One region of the Paenibacillus sp. FSL K6-1558 genome, then DNA from elsewhere that is predicted to be linked to it. Evidence: a T-box and tRNA genes for the amino acid it is inferred to sense, from the RefSeq annotation. Region 1 holds a T-box; the other regions hold tRNA genes.

The links. The T-box of region 1 lies ahead of tyrS (tyrosine--tRNA ligase). A T-box ahead of a tRNA ligase gene usually reads a tRNA of that ligase, here a tRNA-Tyr.
Region 2: it encodes a tRNA-Tyr, which carries the amino acid that the T-box ahead of tyrS (tyrosine--tRNA ligase) is inferred to sense. The anticodon was not compared.
Region 3: it encodes a tRNA-Tyr, which carries the amino acid that the T-box ahead of tyrS (tyrosine--tRNA ligase) is inferred to sense. The anticodon was not compared.

What each region holds. Positions count from the first base shown of each region.
Region 1 covers NZ_JBBOCV010000001.1:1,031,223-1,035,417, reverse strand. Annotated here, with positions in the region: gene MHI38_RS04340 (Imm63 family immunity protein) at 1-378, shown strand, start outside; gene MHI38_RS04335 (DMP19 family protein) at 375-821, shown strand; T-box leader at 895-1,137, shown strand; gene tyrS (tyrosine--tRNA ligase) at 1,434-2,696, shown strand; gene MHI38_RS04325 (YxcD family protein) at 2,796-3,077, opposite strand; gene MHI38_RS04320 (hypothetical protein) at 3,083-3,583, opposite strand; gene MHI38_RS04315 (PadR family transcriptional regulator) at 3,683-4,195, opposite strand, start outside.
Region 2 covers NZ_JBBOCV010000001.1:2,590,883-2,595,077, forward strand. Annotated here, with positions in the region: gene MHI38_RS11205 (RNA polymerase sigma factor) at 1-187, opposite strand, end outside; gene MHI38_RS11210 (plastocyanin/azurin family copper-binding protein) at 237-815, opposite strand; tRNA gene MHI38_RS11215 (tRNA-Leu) at 1,020-1,098, opposite strand; tRNA gene MHI38_RS11220 (tRNA-Cys) at 1,131-1,204, opposite strand; tRNA gene MHI38_RS11225 (tRNA-Gly) at 1,211-1,285, opposite strand; tRNA gene MHI38_RS11230 (tRNA-Gln) at 1,290-1,364, opposite strand; tRNA gene MHI38_RS11235 (tRNA-His) at 1,379-1,451, opposite strand; tRNA gene MHI38_RS11240 (tRNA-Trp) at 1,479-1,552, opposite strand; tRNA gene MHI38_RS11245 (tRNA-Tyr) at 1,559-1,644, opposite strand; tRNA gene MHI38_RS11250 (tRNA-Thr) at 1,654-1,729, opposite strand; tRNA gene MHI38_RS11255 (tRNA-Phe) at 1,751-1,823, opposite strand; tRNA gene MHI38_RS11260 (tRNA-Asp) at 1,920-1,997, opposite strand; tRNA gene MHI38_RS11265 (tRNA-Met) at 2,026-2,099, opposite strand; tRNA gene MHI38_RS11270 (tRNA-Val) at 2,116-2,191, opposite strand; tRNA gene MHI38_RS11275 (tRNA-Glu) at 2,293-2,364, opposite strand; tRNA gene MHI38_RS11280 (tRNA-Ser) at 2,382-2,473, opposite strand; tRNA gene MHI38_RS11285 (tRNA-Asn) at 2,475-2,550, opposite strand; rRNA gene MHI38_RS11290 (23S ribosomal RNA) at 2,622-4,195, opposite strand, start outside.
Region 3 covers NZ_JBBOCV010000001.1:4,117,622-4,121,816, forward strand. Annotated here, with positions in the region: rRNA gene MHI38_RS17720 (23S ribosomal RNA) at 1-1,373, shown strand, start outside; rRNA gene rrf (5S ribosomal RNA) at 1,522-1,638, shown strand; tRNA gene MHI38_RS17730 (tRNA-Ile) at 1,674-1,747, shown strand; tRNA gene MHI38_RS17735 (tRNA-Ala) at 1,775-1,850, shown strand; tRNA gene MHI38_RS17740 (tRNA-Asn) at 1,854-1,929, shown strand; tRNA gene MHI38_RS17745 (tRNA-Glu) at 1,934-2,005, shown strand; tRNA gene MHI38_RS17750 (tRNA-Val) at 2,013-2,088, shown strand; tRNA gene MHI38_RS17755 (tRNA-Met) at 2,106-2,179, shown strand; tRNA gene MHI38_RS17760 (tRNA-Asp) at 2,208-2,285, shown strand; tRNA gene MHI38_RS17765 (tRNA-Phe) at 2,295-2,370, shown strand; tRNA gene MHI38_RS17770 (tRNA-Thr) at 2,391-2,466, shown strand; tRNA gene MHI38_RS17775 (tRNA-Tyr) at 2,473-2,558, shown strand; tRNA gene MHI38_RS17780 (tRNA-Lys) at 2,569-2,641, shown strand; tRNA gene MHI38_RS17785 (tRNA-Leu) at 2,654-2,734, shown strand; tRNA gene MHI38_RS17790 (tRNA-Gly) at 2,746-2,820, shown strand; tRNA gene MHI38_RS17795 (tRNA-Arg) at 2,827-2,903, shown strand; tRNA gene MHI38_RS17800 (tRNA-Leu) at 2,925-3,003, shown strand; tRNA gene MHI38_RS17805 (tRNA-Pro) at 3,011-3,084, shown strand; tRNA gene MHI38_RS17810 (tRNA-Gly) at 3,098-3,168, shown strand; gene iolD (3D-(3,5/4)-trihydroxycyclohexane-1,2-dione acylhydrolase (decyclizing)) at 3,572-4,195, shown strand, end outside.

The DNA.
Region 1 (4,195 bases):
TATGTGAACCGATTGGGCGAGTCGTTCAAATGGGAAGGTGCACCCTATGTCGAAATAGGCGATGGACATTATATTGTTACAATCTATGAACGCGGTGTACCGTCCCTGATTAAAAAGCTGAAGCACGTGGAGGAGGTCCTCTACTGGTTGTTGGAAGATATGATTTTTACAGCCGCCCATGTAAGCCTGCTTAAGAAGTATGGTGTCGATAACGTTAACACCCATCTCGATTATACAAGTGAAGTGTGGCAAGAGATCGAAGACAACGTACGGGCAGCTTTTCGAAGGATCGGTGAACCATATTTAACTTGGCATCAAGAGGGTAAACGCCGGGAACTGGAAACGGTTCAACCCAGGAAGGGGAAATCTTCGATATGAGCGAACGGGACATTCAGGATGTGTGGTATGATTACGCACTGACTTTTGTGGAGAAAAAGAACCAGTCTGCGCAAGGATGGACTGCGCTTTCCCAGACGGAACAAGAGATTGCAGCGTTGTGGCTGTTTGAGGCAGATGTCTATAATGGTGGTTTTATACAATTCTTCTGCAACTGGGGAGAAGAGGCTTATAAGTTCGCATGCAAGGCACTTGAAACGATCGGGGCAAACCAGGTTCTGAGTAATGTGAAGCAGCAGTATGCTTGTTTTGAGCATTTGGAAAACGATTCTAGACTAACGGGGTTGTGGGACATCCCAAAATATCTGGAGACGGAGCAAGAAGAACGTTTGGATGAGCTGGACCAGCAACTCTGGAATAACGAAGATCAGGTTGCGGAGAAGGCTTACGCTCATTACCATGACGAGCTACGGATCAGGTTATAGTTTTGTTGATGATTTGAATACTTGCGCTTGCAATGTGCAGAACGTTTCGCTATACTGGCTATAATTAAATATATGAATTACGTTGATAGAGCGCAGTAGCGGCTTTGTCCCTGTTACAGAAAGTCAGGGGTTGATGGAACCTGATACATACAAGGGCTGCGAATTACACTCTGGAGTACTTGGGTAATGCCAAGCGGATGGGCAAACGATAACTTGCTGAAAGTGGTATGGATCGCTATTTCTTGAACATATGAATGTTCGGAGAGGTTGTCCATGCAATTTGGGTGGTACCACGGTTATTCTAATCGTCCCTGTGTCTGTGAAGACAAGGCGGCGATTTTTTTGTGTCCAAAATACCACTTGCAATGTTAGTTCCAGATAAGTTGAACTAATTTTACACTTTAACGGAGAGGACAGAAAAAACCTGAAAAAGCGAAGCGTTCGCCTTTATCACCGGATTTTCCCCTTTGGGAAAGGGAACCAAAAAAATCTGGGGATAACAGCGATTGGAGGGTTATTCTGTCATCGAAGTGGACGGTGTAAATTCCTTGGTTCAACTTATATAGAACGTAAGTCATGACTGAATTTTGATGATGAAAAGGGGTTATTACAATGAACATTATTGACGAACTACAGTGGCGCGACGCCATTAATCAACAAACGGATGCGGAAGGGCTACGTGAACTGACGGAGACCAAAGCGATCTCCCTGTACTGTGGTGTAGATCCGACAGGTGACAGTATGCATATCGGACACTTGATTCCGTTTATGATGCTGAAACGTTTCCAATTGGCAGGGCACCGTCCGGTAATTCTTATAGGCGGCGCAACGGGTACGATTGGTGACCCGAGTGGTCGTCAGTCCGAACGTTCTTTGCAGACGTTGGAGCAAGTGCAAGAGAATGTAGACGCGTTAACGGCACAGATGAAAAAGTTGTTTGTTACCGAAGGTGACAATCAGGTTCGCATGGTTAACAACTACGACTGGACACATAAGATTAACGTTATCGAGTTCCTGCGTGACTACGGGAAAAACTTTAACCTGAACACCATGCTGGCAAAAGATGTCGTAGCAAGCCGTCTTGAAGGCGGAATTTCATTCACGGAATTCTCCTACCAGATTCTGCAATCTCTAGATTACCTTCACCTGTTCCAAACGGAGGATGTACAACTACAGATTGGTGGATCTGACCAATGGGGTAATATTACGAGCGGTCTGGATCTGATTCGTAAAAAAGAAGGCTCAGAATCGAAAGCTTACGGCTTGACCATCCCACTGATGCTGAAGTCGGACGGTACAAAATTTGGTAAAACAGCTGGTGGTGCGATCTGGCTTGATCCGAATAAAACGACACCGTTTGAATTCTACCAATTCTGGGCGAATACAGATGACCGGGATGTGATTAAATACTTGAAATACTTCACATTCCTGAGCAAAGAAGAAATCGAAGCCTTGGCTGAGAAAGTTGAAACAGAGCCGCATAAACGTGATGCGCAGAAAGCCTTGGCAGAGGAAATGACCAAGTTCGTTCACGGCGAAGAGATGCTGGAGCAGGCAAAACGTATTACAGCAGCTTTGTTCAGCGGAGATATTCGTTCCCTGACAGCAGATGAGATCGAGCAGGGTTTCAAGGAAATGCCAACATACGAAACAGACGGTGAAGCTAAAAATATTGTAGACTGGCTTGTTGATCTTGGTTTGGAGCCTTCCAAACGCCAAGCTCGTGAGGATGTGACCAAGGGAGCCATCTCTATGAACGGCGAAAAAATAACCGAGCTTGAATTTACGGTATCTGCAGAGCACGCGATTGGCGGTAAATTTATCATCATCCGTAAAGGTAAAAAGAACTACAGCCTGGTTAAGCTTCAAGCATAGTTATTTGCAAATCAAGCAACCAAAAAGACCGTCTCCCATGCTGTCAGATGACAGAGGGGAGACGGTCTTTTGTATAACAAGCTAGAAGCTAGCCGTATTTTAATGTTGATTGACAATCGCAGTAATCTCTTCATCCAGATCCAAGGTAACATCTTCACGATACGCACGAATGTTGTACTCGCTGTGCAAGTAGCGAAGAATCGCTTCGATCATGTTGGATTCTACCAGGAACTGACTGCGACCTTGAATCCAGACTTCTGCGGAATAACCTGTATCTTCTTCCCAGCTTAACTCCACATTTACGTCCGTAGGACGCACACCTTTACGCTCTGCCATGTGAATGCAAATTGCATTCACAATCTCATCCATACTTAGAACCATAGAGCTTAGTACCGTCCGTTTCTGTTACGATCATCATCACGATCGTCACGGCGGTCATAACGACCATCCGCAGCAGGTTTACGACGATTTGTAATGGCTCTGAACAATGCCATAGCCAGCATAACAATCAACATAATTGCGGCTACGTTCACGAGCAATCCAAGAATGTTACCCAGTGCTCCCATACCGCCAAATAGTCCGCCGAACAACATACCTGCCAGACCACCCAGCATCATACCTTTCATGAAGCCGCCGCCACCGCCAAAGAATCCACCACGGTTATTTGCCGCTGCGCCAGTATTGGAATTGTTACGGGAATTGGACTGACTTACGTTATTGTCTGATTTCTTAGGGGTATTCGTGTAACTCTTCGTACCGGATTTGAACCCGCCGCCGCCTCGTCTTGCATCAGCACTGTCCGGATTCGTAACACCAACCGTCGCGAACAGTAGTGTGAATGCCATGAAAACCATCATTAGATGTTTAATTCCGAATTTTTTCTTCATTGTATAGATCGTAACCCCCTGAATAAATTTGTTTAACTCCCCAAAATGGGCCTTACTCTAGTAATACGGGTCAACCTGCTGGAACGTTTCAAAATTAATTTAAATTTCTGAAATACTTGGACTCGGGTCTTGAATAGCCGCTTGACCATCGAGAAGCTGGGTGACCCAATGACACCATTCCAACCCCGTCTGGGCATGCATTAACCCTTTTTGCACCAAAATGTAACTTCCAAAATCCCGGTTGCCTACCCGAAGATTATCCTGCGGTATCCGTGATTTCAATTCTTCGAAATACCGTATACGTTCCATGAACCAGCTTTTCCGCTCATTCAGGATACGTCTCATGCTTCCATCTTCGGCAATACCTACACAAAGAATGCGAAGATTAAATTCATCGCGCGTAACGGGTGCCGTAACCGGAGTAATCATCCACTCCAGTAACTTCTGAATGCCTTTTTCCGTAACTGCATACATTTTTTTGTCCGGTTTGTCAGACTGTTGTACCCAGCGGGAGGCGAGTAACTCTTCGTTTTCCATTTTGGACAGGAGCGGGTAGATCTGGCTGTGTTTGGCCTGCCAATGCGGCTGAATCTTCAGCATTAGATCATAACC
Region 2 (4,195 bases), 1.6 Mb from region 1:
CGGCCTCTGTTGTCCATATCCTGACAAAAACGGACTGCACCACTTCCCGAGCACCGTCCTCCTGTTGAAGAGCCTTCCAGGCGAATGAGTATATGAGAGAAGCATAACGGTCATATAGTTCTGATAATGCTTCTTGCTTTTTTTGTTTAATCAGCAGAATTAGCTGGTAATCGGAATACTCCTGCATTCAAAAGTCTTCCCCTCTCCTGTCAGGTCGAGCAATTTCAATCACAGGACTACTTGGAGAGAACTTTAATTACCCCTTTCATACTTGGATGAGGCCCACAGTGATAATTGATCTCGCCCGCCTTTTTAAACGTAACCACTGACTTCTCTCCCTCGCCTATTAGTCCTGTATCGAAAGAGTCGTCTTCTGCAACAACGGAGTGCTCAACTTGATCCTTATTCACAAATTCAACACGATCACCAACTTTGATCTTCAGCTCTGCAGTTTGAAATGCAAAATCAGAAATTTCAATTACATACGTTTTGCTTTTCTCTACTTGGGTACCCGCAGGTTTTTTAGTATCTTTAGAAGATTTGGACGTATCACTCTTCTTCTTTGTAGACTTTTTCTTATCTGTAGTCGCAGGCGCTGATTTCTTCGGTTTGGCTGGCTTAGTTGGTTTAGATGGCTTGGTCGTTTTGTTAGCTGTAGAACCCGTCGTTTGCTTGGACGATGGCTTTACGTCCTTTTTTTCTGTTGTTCCCGTCATGTGATGGTGAGCCGATGCTTCTGCACCGGCCAACTGTGGCAATGTTAAACATAGCCCCAATACCAAAAGTAAGGATAAATATTTTGCTGATTTGTTCATTATTGCTTTCCTCCCTAAAATAAAAAATTAAAATGTCGCATAAATGCGTTCAATCATAAGAAACGAATGATATCCTTAATCGGTTTGATATCCCCGAATTTTTATTTTAAAGAGTCATCACGCAACTTAATCACGAGTAGAGTATTATAACTCAATACAAAAAGAGTTCACTAGAGATATACTCTAATGAACTCTTTAAATAAATACCGGCGAGAGGACTCGAACCTCCACGGTTTCCCACTCGATTTTGAGTCGAGCGCGTCTGCCATTCCGCCACGCCGGCTTATTTGATTGTAGCATATAATAAAAATATGCTGGAGGCGCCACCCAGATTCGAACTGGGGATAAAGCTTTTGCAGAGCTGTGCCTTACCACTTGGCTATGGCGCCTTATTATGGAGCGGAAGACGGGAATCGAACCCGCGACCCTCGCCTTGGCAAGGCGATGCTCTACCGCTGAGCCACTTCCGCATAATGGCTGGGGATATAGGATTTGAACCTATGCATGACGGAGTCAAAGTCCGTTGCCTTACCGCTTGGCTAATCCCCATTAGATAACAAAGGGGCGATCGAGGGGAATTGAACCCCCGAATGCCGGATCCACAAACCGGTGCGTTAACCACTTCGCCACGATCGCCATATAGAAACTACTATTAAAATTAATTGGCAGGGGCAGCAGGAATTGAACCCACACCAACGGTTTTGGAGACCGTTGTTCTACCTTTAAACTATGCCCCTAAAAACTGGTGGAGGATGATGGATTCGAACCACCGAACCCGTACGGGAGCAGATTTACAGTCTGATGCGTTTGGCCACTTCGCTAATCCTCCAGGATTACATGGTGCCGGCGAGAGGACTTGAACCCCCAACCTACTGATTACAAGTCAGTTGCTCTACCAGTTGAGCTACACCGGCATATTAAGTTTTCTATCAAGGTGGCTCGGGACGGAATCGAACCGCCGACACGAGGATTTTCAGTCCTCTGCTCTACCGACTGAGCTACCGAGCCATAATAAAGTTTAAGCTTGAGTCGCTACACTTTATCTAGGGCATCAGTGCCATACAGCAGATGTAGTGAACAACTTGCCTCATGTTAAGAATTAAATGGCGGAACCGACGGGATTCGAACCCGCGATCTCCTGCGTGACAGGCAGGCATGTTAGGCCAACTACACCACGGTTCCAGATCACTTTCGGTTAGGAAAGTTACAATTGCGGGGGCAGGATTTGAACCTGCGGCCTTCGGGTTATGAGCCCGACGAGCTACCGGGCTGCTCCACCCCGCGTCATTAGAAAATTATATGGTGGAGGCTGAGGGGATCGAACCCCCGACCCTCTGCTTGTAAGGCAGATGCTCTCCCAGCTGAGCTAAGCCTCCGAACAACACATTTATGATCTTACCATAAACTCGATATGAAAATCAACTCTTTTTTTGAAGTGATGAGTTTCTCATCTCAGTTTATAGTTTGAAAATAATAATGACCCGTAGGGGATTCGAACCCCTGTTACCTCCGTGAAAGGGAGGTGTCTTAACCCCTTGACCAACGGGCCTTACTGAAGAAGAATTATGGCGGAGAGAGAGGGATTCGAACCCTCGAGACGCTTGTGACGCCTACACGATTTCCAATCGTGCTCCTTCGGCCAGCTCGGACACCTCTCCATGGCTCCCCGAACAGGACTCGAACCTGTGACAACTCGATTAACAGTCGAGTGCTCTACCAACTGAGCTATCAGGGAATATGTTTCAGAGTTATTGTACTCTGAAAACTAGATTCGAAACGAAACGCACGTGATTCAAAACTTGCATATTGGATAAGCCCTCGACCGATTAGTACTGGTCAGCTCCATGCATTACTGCACTTCCACCCCCAGCCTATCTACCTCGTCGTCTTCAAGGGGTCTTACATACTGGGAAATCTCATCTTGAGGGGGGCTTCACGCTTAGATGCTTTCAGCGCTTATCCCGTCCGTACATAGCTACCCAGCGGTGCTCCTGGCGGAACAACTGGTACACCAGCGGTACGTCCATCCCGGTCCTCTCGTACTAAGGACAGCTCCTCTCAAATTTCCTACGCCCACGACAGATAGGGACCGAACTGTCTCACGACGTTCTGAACCCAGCTCGCGTACCGCTTTAATGGGCGAACAGCCCAACCCTTGGGACCTACTTCAGCCCCAGGATGCGATGAGCCGACATCGAGGTGCCAAACCTCCCCGTCGATGTGGACTCTTGGGGGAGATAAGCCTGTTATCCCCAGGGTAGCTTTTATCCGTTGAGCGATGGCCCTTCCATGCGGTACCACCGGATCACTAAGCCCGACTTTCGTCCCTGCTCGACTTGTAGGTCTCGCAGTCAAGCTCCCTTATGCCTTTGCACTCTTCGAATGATTTCCAACCATTCTGAGGGAACCTTTGGGCGCCTCCGTTACTCTTTAGGAGGCGACCGCCCCAGTCAAACTGCCCACCTGACACTGTCCCCGCACCGGTTTACGGTACCAGGTTAGAACCTAGATACGATCAGGGTGGTATCCCAACGGTGCCTCCACGCAAGCTGGCGCTCACGCTTCAAAGGCTCCCACCTATCCTGTACAGATCGTACCCAAATTCAATATCAAGCTGCAGTAAAGCTCCATGGGGTCTTTCCGTCTTGTCGCGGGTAACCTGCATCTTCACAGGTATTAAAATTTCACCGGATCTCTCGTTGAGACAGCGCCCAAGTCGTTACGCCATTCGTGCGGGTCAGAATTTACCTGACAAGGAATTTCGCTACCTTAGGACCGTTATAGTTACGGCCGCCGTTTACTGGGGCTTCGGTTCACAGCTTCGGGATTACTCCCTAACCACTCCCCTTAACCTTCCAGCACCGGGCAGGCGTCAGCCCGTATACTTCGCCTTACGGCTTCGCACAGACCTGTGTTTTTGCTAAACAGTCGCTTGGGCCTTTTCACTGCGGCCCCCTCGTGCTATTCACACTACCGGGGCACCCCTTCTCCCGAAGTTACGGGGTCATTTTGCCGAGTTCCTTAACGAGAGTTCTTCCGCGCGCCTTAGAATTCTCTTCTCGCCTACCTGTGTCGGTTTGCGGTACGGGCACCTTCATCTGGCTAGAGGCTTTTCTTGGCAGTGTGAGATCATGACCTTCGCTACTGTAATTTTCACTCCCCATCACAGCTCAGCCTTACGGTTAGCGGATTTGCCTACTAACCAGCCTTACTGCTTGGACAGGCATCCATCAGCCTGCGTCACTACCCTACTGCGTCCCCCCATCGCTCGTAACGATTTACGGTGGTACAGGAATTTCGACCTGTTGTCCTTCGACTACGCCTTTCGGCCTCGCCTTAGGTCCCGACTTACCCTGAGCGGACGAGCCTTCCTCAGGAAC
Region 3 (4,195 bases), 3.1 Mb from region 1:
TAAGGCTGAGCTGTGATGGGGAGTGAAAATTACAGTAGCGAAGGTCATGATCTCACACTGCCAAGAAAAGCCTCTAGCCAGATGAAGGTGCCCGTACCGCAAACCGACACAGGTAGGCGAGAAGAGAATTCTAAGGCGCGCGGAAGAACTCTCGTTAAGGAACTCGGCAAAATGACCCCGTAACTTCGGGAGAAGGGGTGCCCCGGTAGTGTGAATAGCACGAGGGGGCCGCAGTGAAAAGGCCCAAGCGACTGTTTAGCAAAAACACAGGTCTGTGCGAAGCCGTAAGGCGAAGTATACGGGCTGACGCCTGCCCGGTGCTGGAAGGTTAAGGGGAGTGGTTAGGGAGTAATCCCGAAGCTGTGAACCGAAGCCCCAGTAAACGGCGGCCGTAACTATAACGGTCCTAAGGTAGCGAAATTCCTTGTCAGGTAAATTCTGACCCGCACGAATGGCGTAACGACTTGGGCGCTGTCTCAACGAGAGATCCGGTGAAATTTTAATACCTGTGAAGATGCAGGTTACCCGCGACAAGACGGAAAGACCCCATGGAGCTTTACTGCAGCTTGATATTGAATTTGGGTACGATCTGTACAGGATAGGTGGGAGCCTTTGAAGCGTGAGCGCCAGCTTGCGTGGAGGCACCGTTGGGATACCACCCTGATCGTATCTAGGTTCTAACCTGGTACCGTAAACCGGTGCGGGGACAGTGTCAGGTGGGCAGTTTGACTGGGGCGGTCGCCTCCTAAAGAGTAACGGAGGCGCCCAAAGGTTCCCTCAGAATGGTTGGAAATCATTCGAAGAGTGCAAAGGCATAAGGGAGCTTGACTGCGAGACCTACAAGTCGAGCAGGGACGAAAGTCGGGCTTAGTGATCCGGTGGTACCGCATGGAAGGGCCATCGCTCAACGGATAAAAGCTACCCTGGGGATAACAGGCTTATCTCCCCCAAGAGTCCACATCGACGGGGAGGTTTGGCACCTCGATGTCGGCTCATCGCATCCTGGGGCTGAAGTAGGTCCCAAGGGTTGGGCTGTTCGCCCATTAAAGCGGTACGCGAGCTGGGTTCAGAACGTCGTGAGACAGTTCGGTCCCTATCTGTCGTGGGCGTAGGAAATTTGAGAGGAGCTGTCCTTAGTACGAGAGGACCGGGATGGACGTACCGCTGGTGTACCAGTTGTTCCGCCAGGAGCACCGCTGGGTAGCTATGTACGGACGGGATAAGCGCTGAAAGCATCTAAGCGTGAAGCCCCCCTCAAGATGAGATTTCCCAGTATGTAAGACCCCTTGAAGACGACGAGGTAGATAGGCTGGGGGTGGAAGTGCAGCAATGCATGGAGCTGACCAGTACTAATCGGTCGAGGGCTTATCCAATAGCAAGTTTTAAATCGCGTACGTTTCGTTTCGAATCTAGTTTTCAGAGAACAACACTCTGAATGAAGTGGAAATCGGTACATCACGGAATGTGTGTATGATTTTCAGTTCTGAATGAATGGAAGAAGCTATGCTTCGACCAATCGCGTTTGGTGGCGATGGCGGAGGGGTTCCACACGTACCCATCCCGAACACGACCGTTAAGCCCTCTAGCGCCGATGGTACTTGGACCGCAGGGTCCTGGGAGAGTAGGACGCCGCCAAGCGGAACCCCAATGGGGTATTTTTTTTCGAATGATAGGGGCCTTTAGCTCAGTTGGTTAGAGCGCACCTCTGATAAGGGTGAGGCCGGTGGTTCGAGTCCACCAAGGCCCATAGTAACTTCATAAGAAATACATGTATGGGGCCATAGCTCAGCTGGGAGAGCGCCTGCCTTGCAAGCAGGAGGTCAGCGGTTCGATCCCGCTTGGCTCCACCATTTTCCCTGATAGCTCAGTTGGTAGAGCACTCGACTGTTAATCGAGTTGTCACAGGTTCGAGTCCTGTTCGGGGAGCCAGTAAGGCCCGTTGGTCAAGGGGTTAAGACACCTCCCTTTCACGGAGGTAACAGGGGTTCGAATCCCCTACGGGTCATATTTTCGGAGGCTTAGCTCAGCTGGGAGAGCATCTGCCTTACAAGCAGAGGGTCGGGGGTTCGATCCCCTCAGCCTCCACCATATATTTTTTTAAATGACGCGGGGTGGAGCAGCCCGGTAGCTCGTCGGGCTCATAACCCGAAGGCCGCAGGTTCAAATCCTGCCCCCGCAATTGTAGCTTTCCTAACCGAAAGTGATCTGGAACCGTGGTGTAGTTGGCCTAACATGCCTGCCTGTCACGCAGGAGATCGCGGGTTCGAATCCCGTCGGTTCCGCCATCTTTATATGGCTCGGTAGCTCAGTCGGTAGAGCAGAGGACTGAAAATCCTCGTGTCGGCGGTTCGATTCCGTCCCGAGCCACCATTAATAAAACAATTTGATACGCCGGTGTAGCTCAACTGGTAGAGCAACTGACTTGTAATCAGTAGGTTGGGGGTTCAAGTCCTCTCGCCGGCACCACTTTATGGAGGATTAGCGAAGTGGCCAAACGCATCAGACTGTAAATCTGCTCCCGTACGGGTTCGGTGGTTCGAATCCATCATCCTCCACCAGTTCTATTATGAGTCATTAGCTCAGTTGGTAGAGCACCTGACTTTTAATCAGGGTGTCGAAGGTTCGAATCCTTCATGACTCACTTTTATTATATGCGCGTGTGGCGGAATTGGCAGACGCACTAGACTTAGGATCTAGCGTCTTTGACGTGGGGGTTCAAGTCCCTCCACGCGCATCCCTTATTTTGCGGAAGTGGCTCAGCGGTAGAGCATCGCCTTGCCAAGGCGAGGGTCGCGGGTTCGATTCCCGTCTTCCGCTCCAATATTTGCGCCCTTAGCTCAGCTGGATAGAGCGTTTGACTACGAATCAAAAGGCCGGGAGTTCGAATCTCTCAGGGCGCGCCATTATAACTAAATTTAAACTATGCCGGCGTGGCGGAATGGCAGACGCGCTCGACTCAAAATCGAGTGGGAAACCGTGGAGGTTCGAGTCCTCTCGCCGGTATATTTAACGGGATGTAGCTCAGCTTGGTAGAGCACCTGGTTTGGGACCAGGGGGTCGCATGTTCAAATCGTGTCATCCCGATTTTTTTGTTTATGCGGGTGTAGTTCAATGGTAGAACTTTAGCCTTCCAAGCTAATAGCGTGGGTTCGATTCCCATCACCCGCTTTATATATTGAAGAAGAAAGAGACACAATCTGTGTTCTCTTTTTTTTTTTGCATGAACAAGAAGTTAGTCCCCTTTTCCTATATTATGTGGCCAAGTCTCCGTCATATTCTTCAGCTATTTTCTCAATTAACATTCAATCCACATTCAGCGAACTCTCTTGTTACACTCCAAGCTAATATTTGTTGATCATTTATACCTTACATTCCTCCAGCATCGTACGATCTCACCCCTTATTTTACGCAAATCCAACCTAATTTTAATAAAACGCTTTCAAAAATAGCTTGCGAAAATGCTCAGCCTGTAATACCATATAAATTAAGCGCTTAACCTTTAGGGGTAAGGCGCTTAAACTTAACTTAGATTAAGCGCTTAACCCGTAAAGGAAAGGATGGCGATCAATTCATGACAACGATTCGACTAACGATGGCTCAGGCCTTGCTTCGATACCTGGATCAGCAGTATATCTCGGTAGATGGGGTAGAGACCAAGTTTGTAAAAGGAATTATCGGAATATTTGGACACGGGAATGTAACAGGCATCGGGGAAGCATTAGAACGCAGCTCTGGAAGCCTGACGTATATGCAAGGTAAGAACGAACAAGGTATGGTGCACACAGCTGCAGCGTATGCCAAACAGAAAAACCGCAAACAGATCTACGCATGCACTACATCTATCGGCCCTGGTGCACTGAATATGATTACTGCCGCAGCAACAGCAACGGTGAACCGGATTCCGGTATTGCTTCTCCCAGGAGATAACTTTGCTACAAGAGAGCCAGATCCAGTATTGCAACAACTTGAAGTAAGCAGTGACTATACCATATCGGCTACAGATCCGTTCAAAGCGGTCAGCAAATACTGGGATCGCATCGTGCGCCCGGAACAGTTGATGGTTGCAGTTACCAATGCTATGCGTGTATTGACCGACCCAGCTGAGACAGGAGCTGTTACGCTGGCATTACCTCAGGATGTGCAGGCAGAAGCGTATGACTACCCGGAATCTTTCTTTGCCCGTAAAGTGCATTAT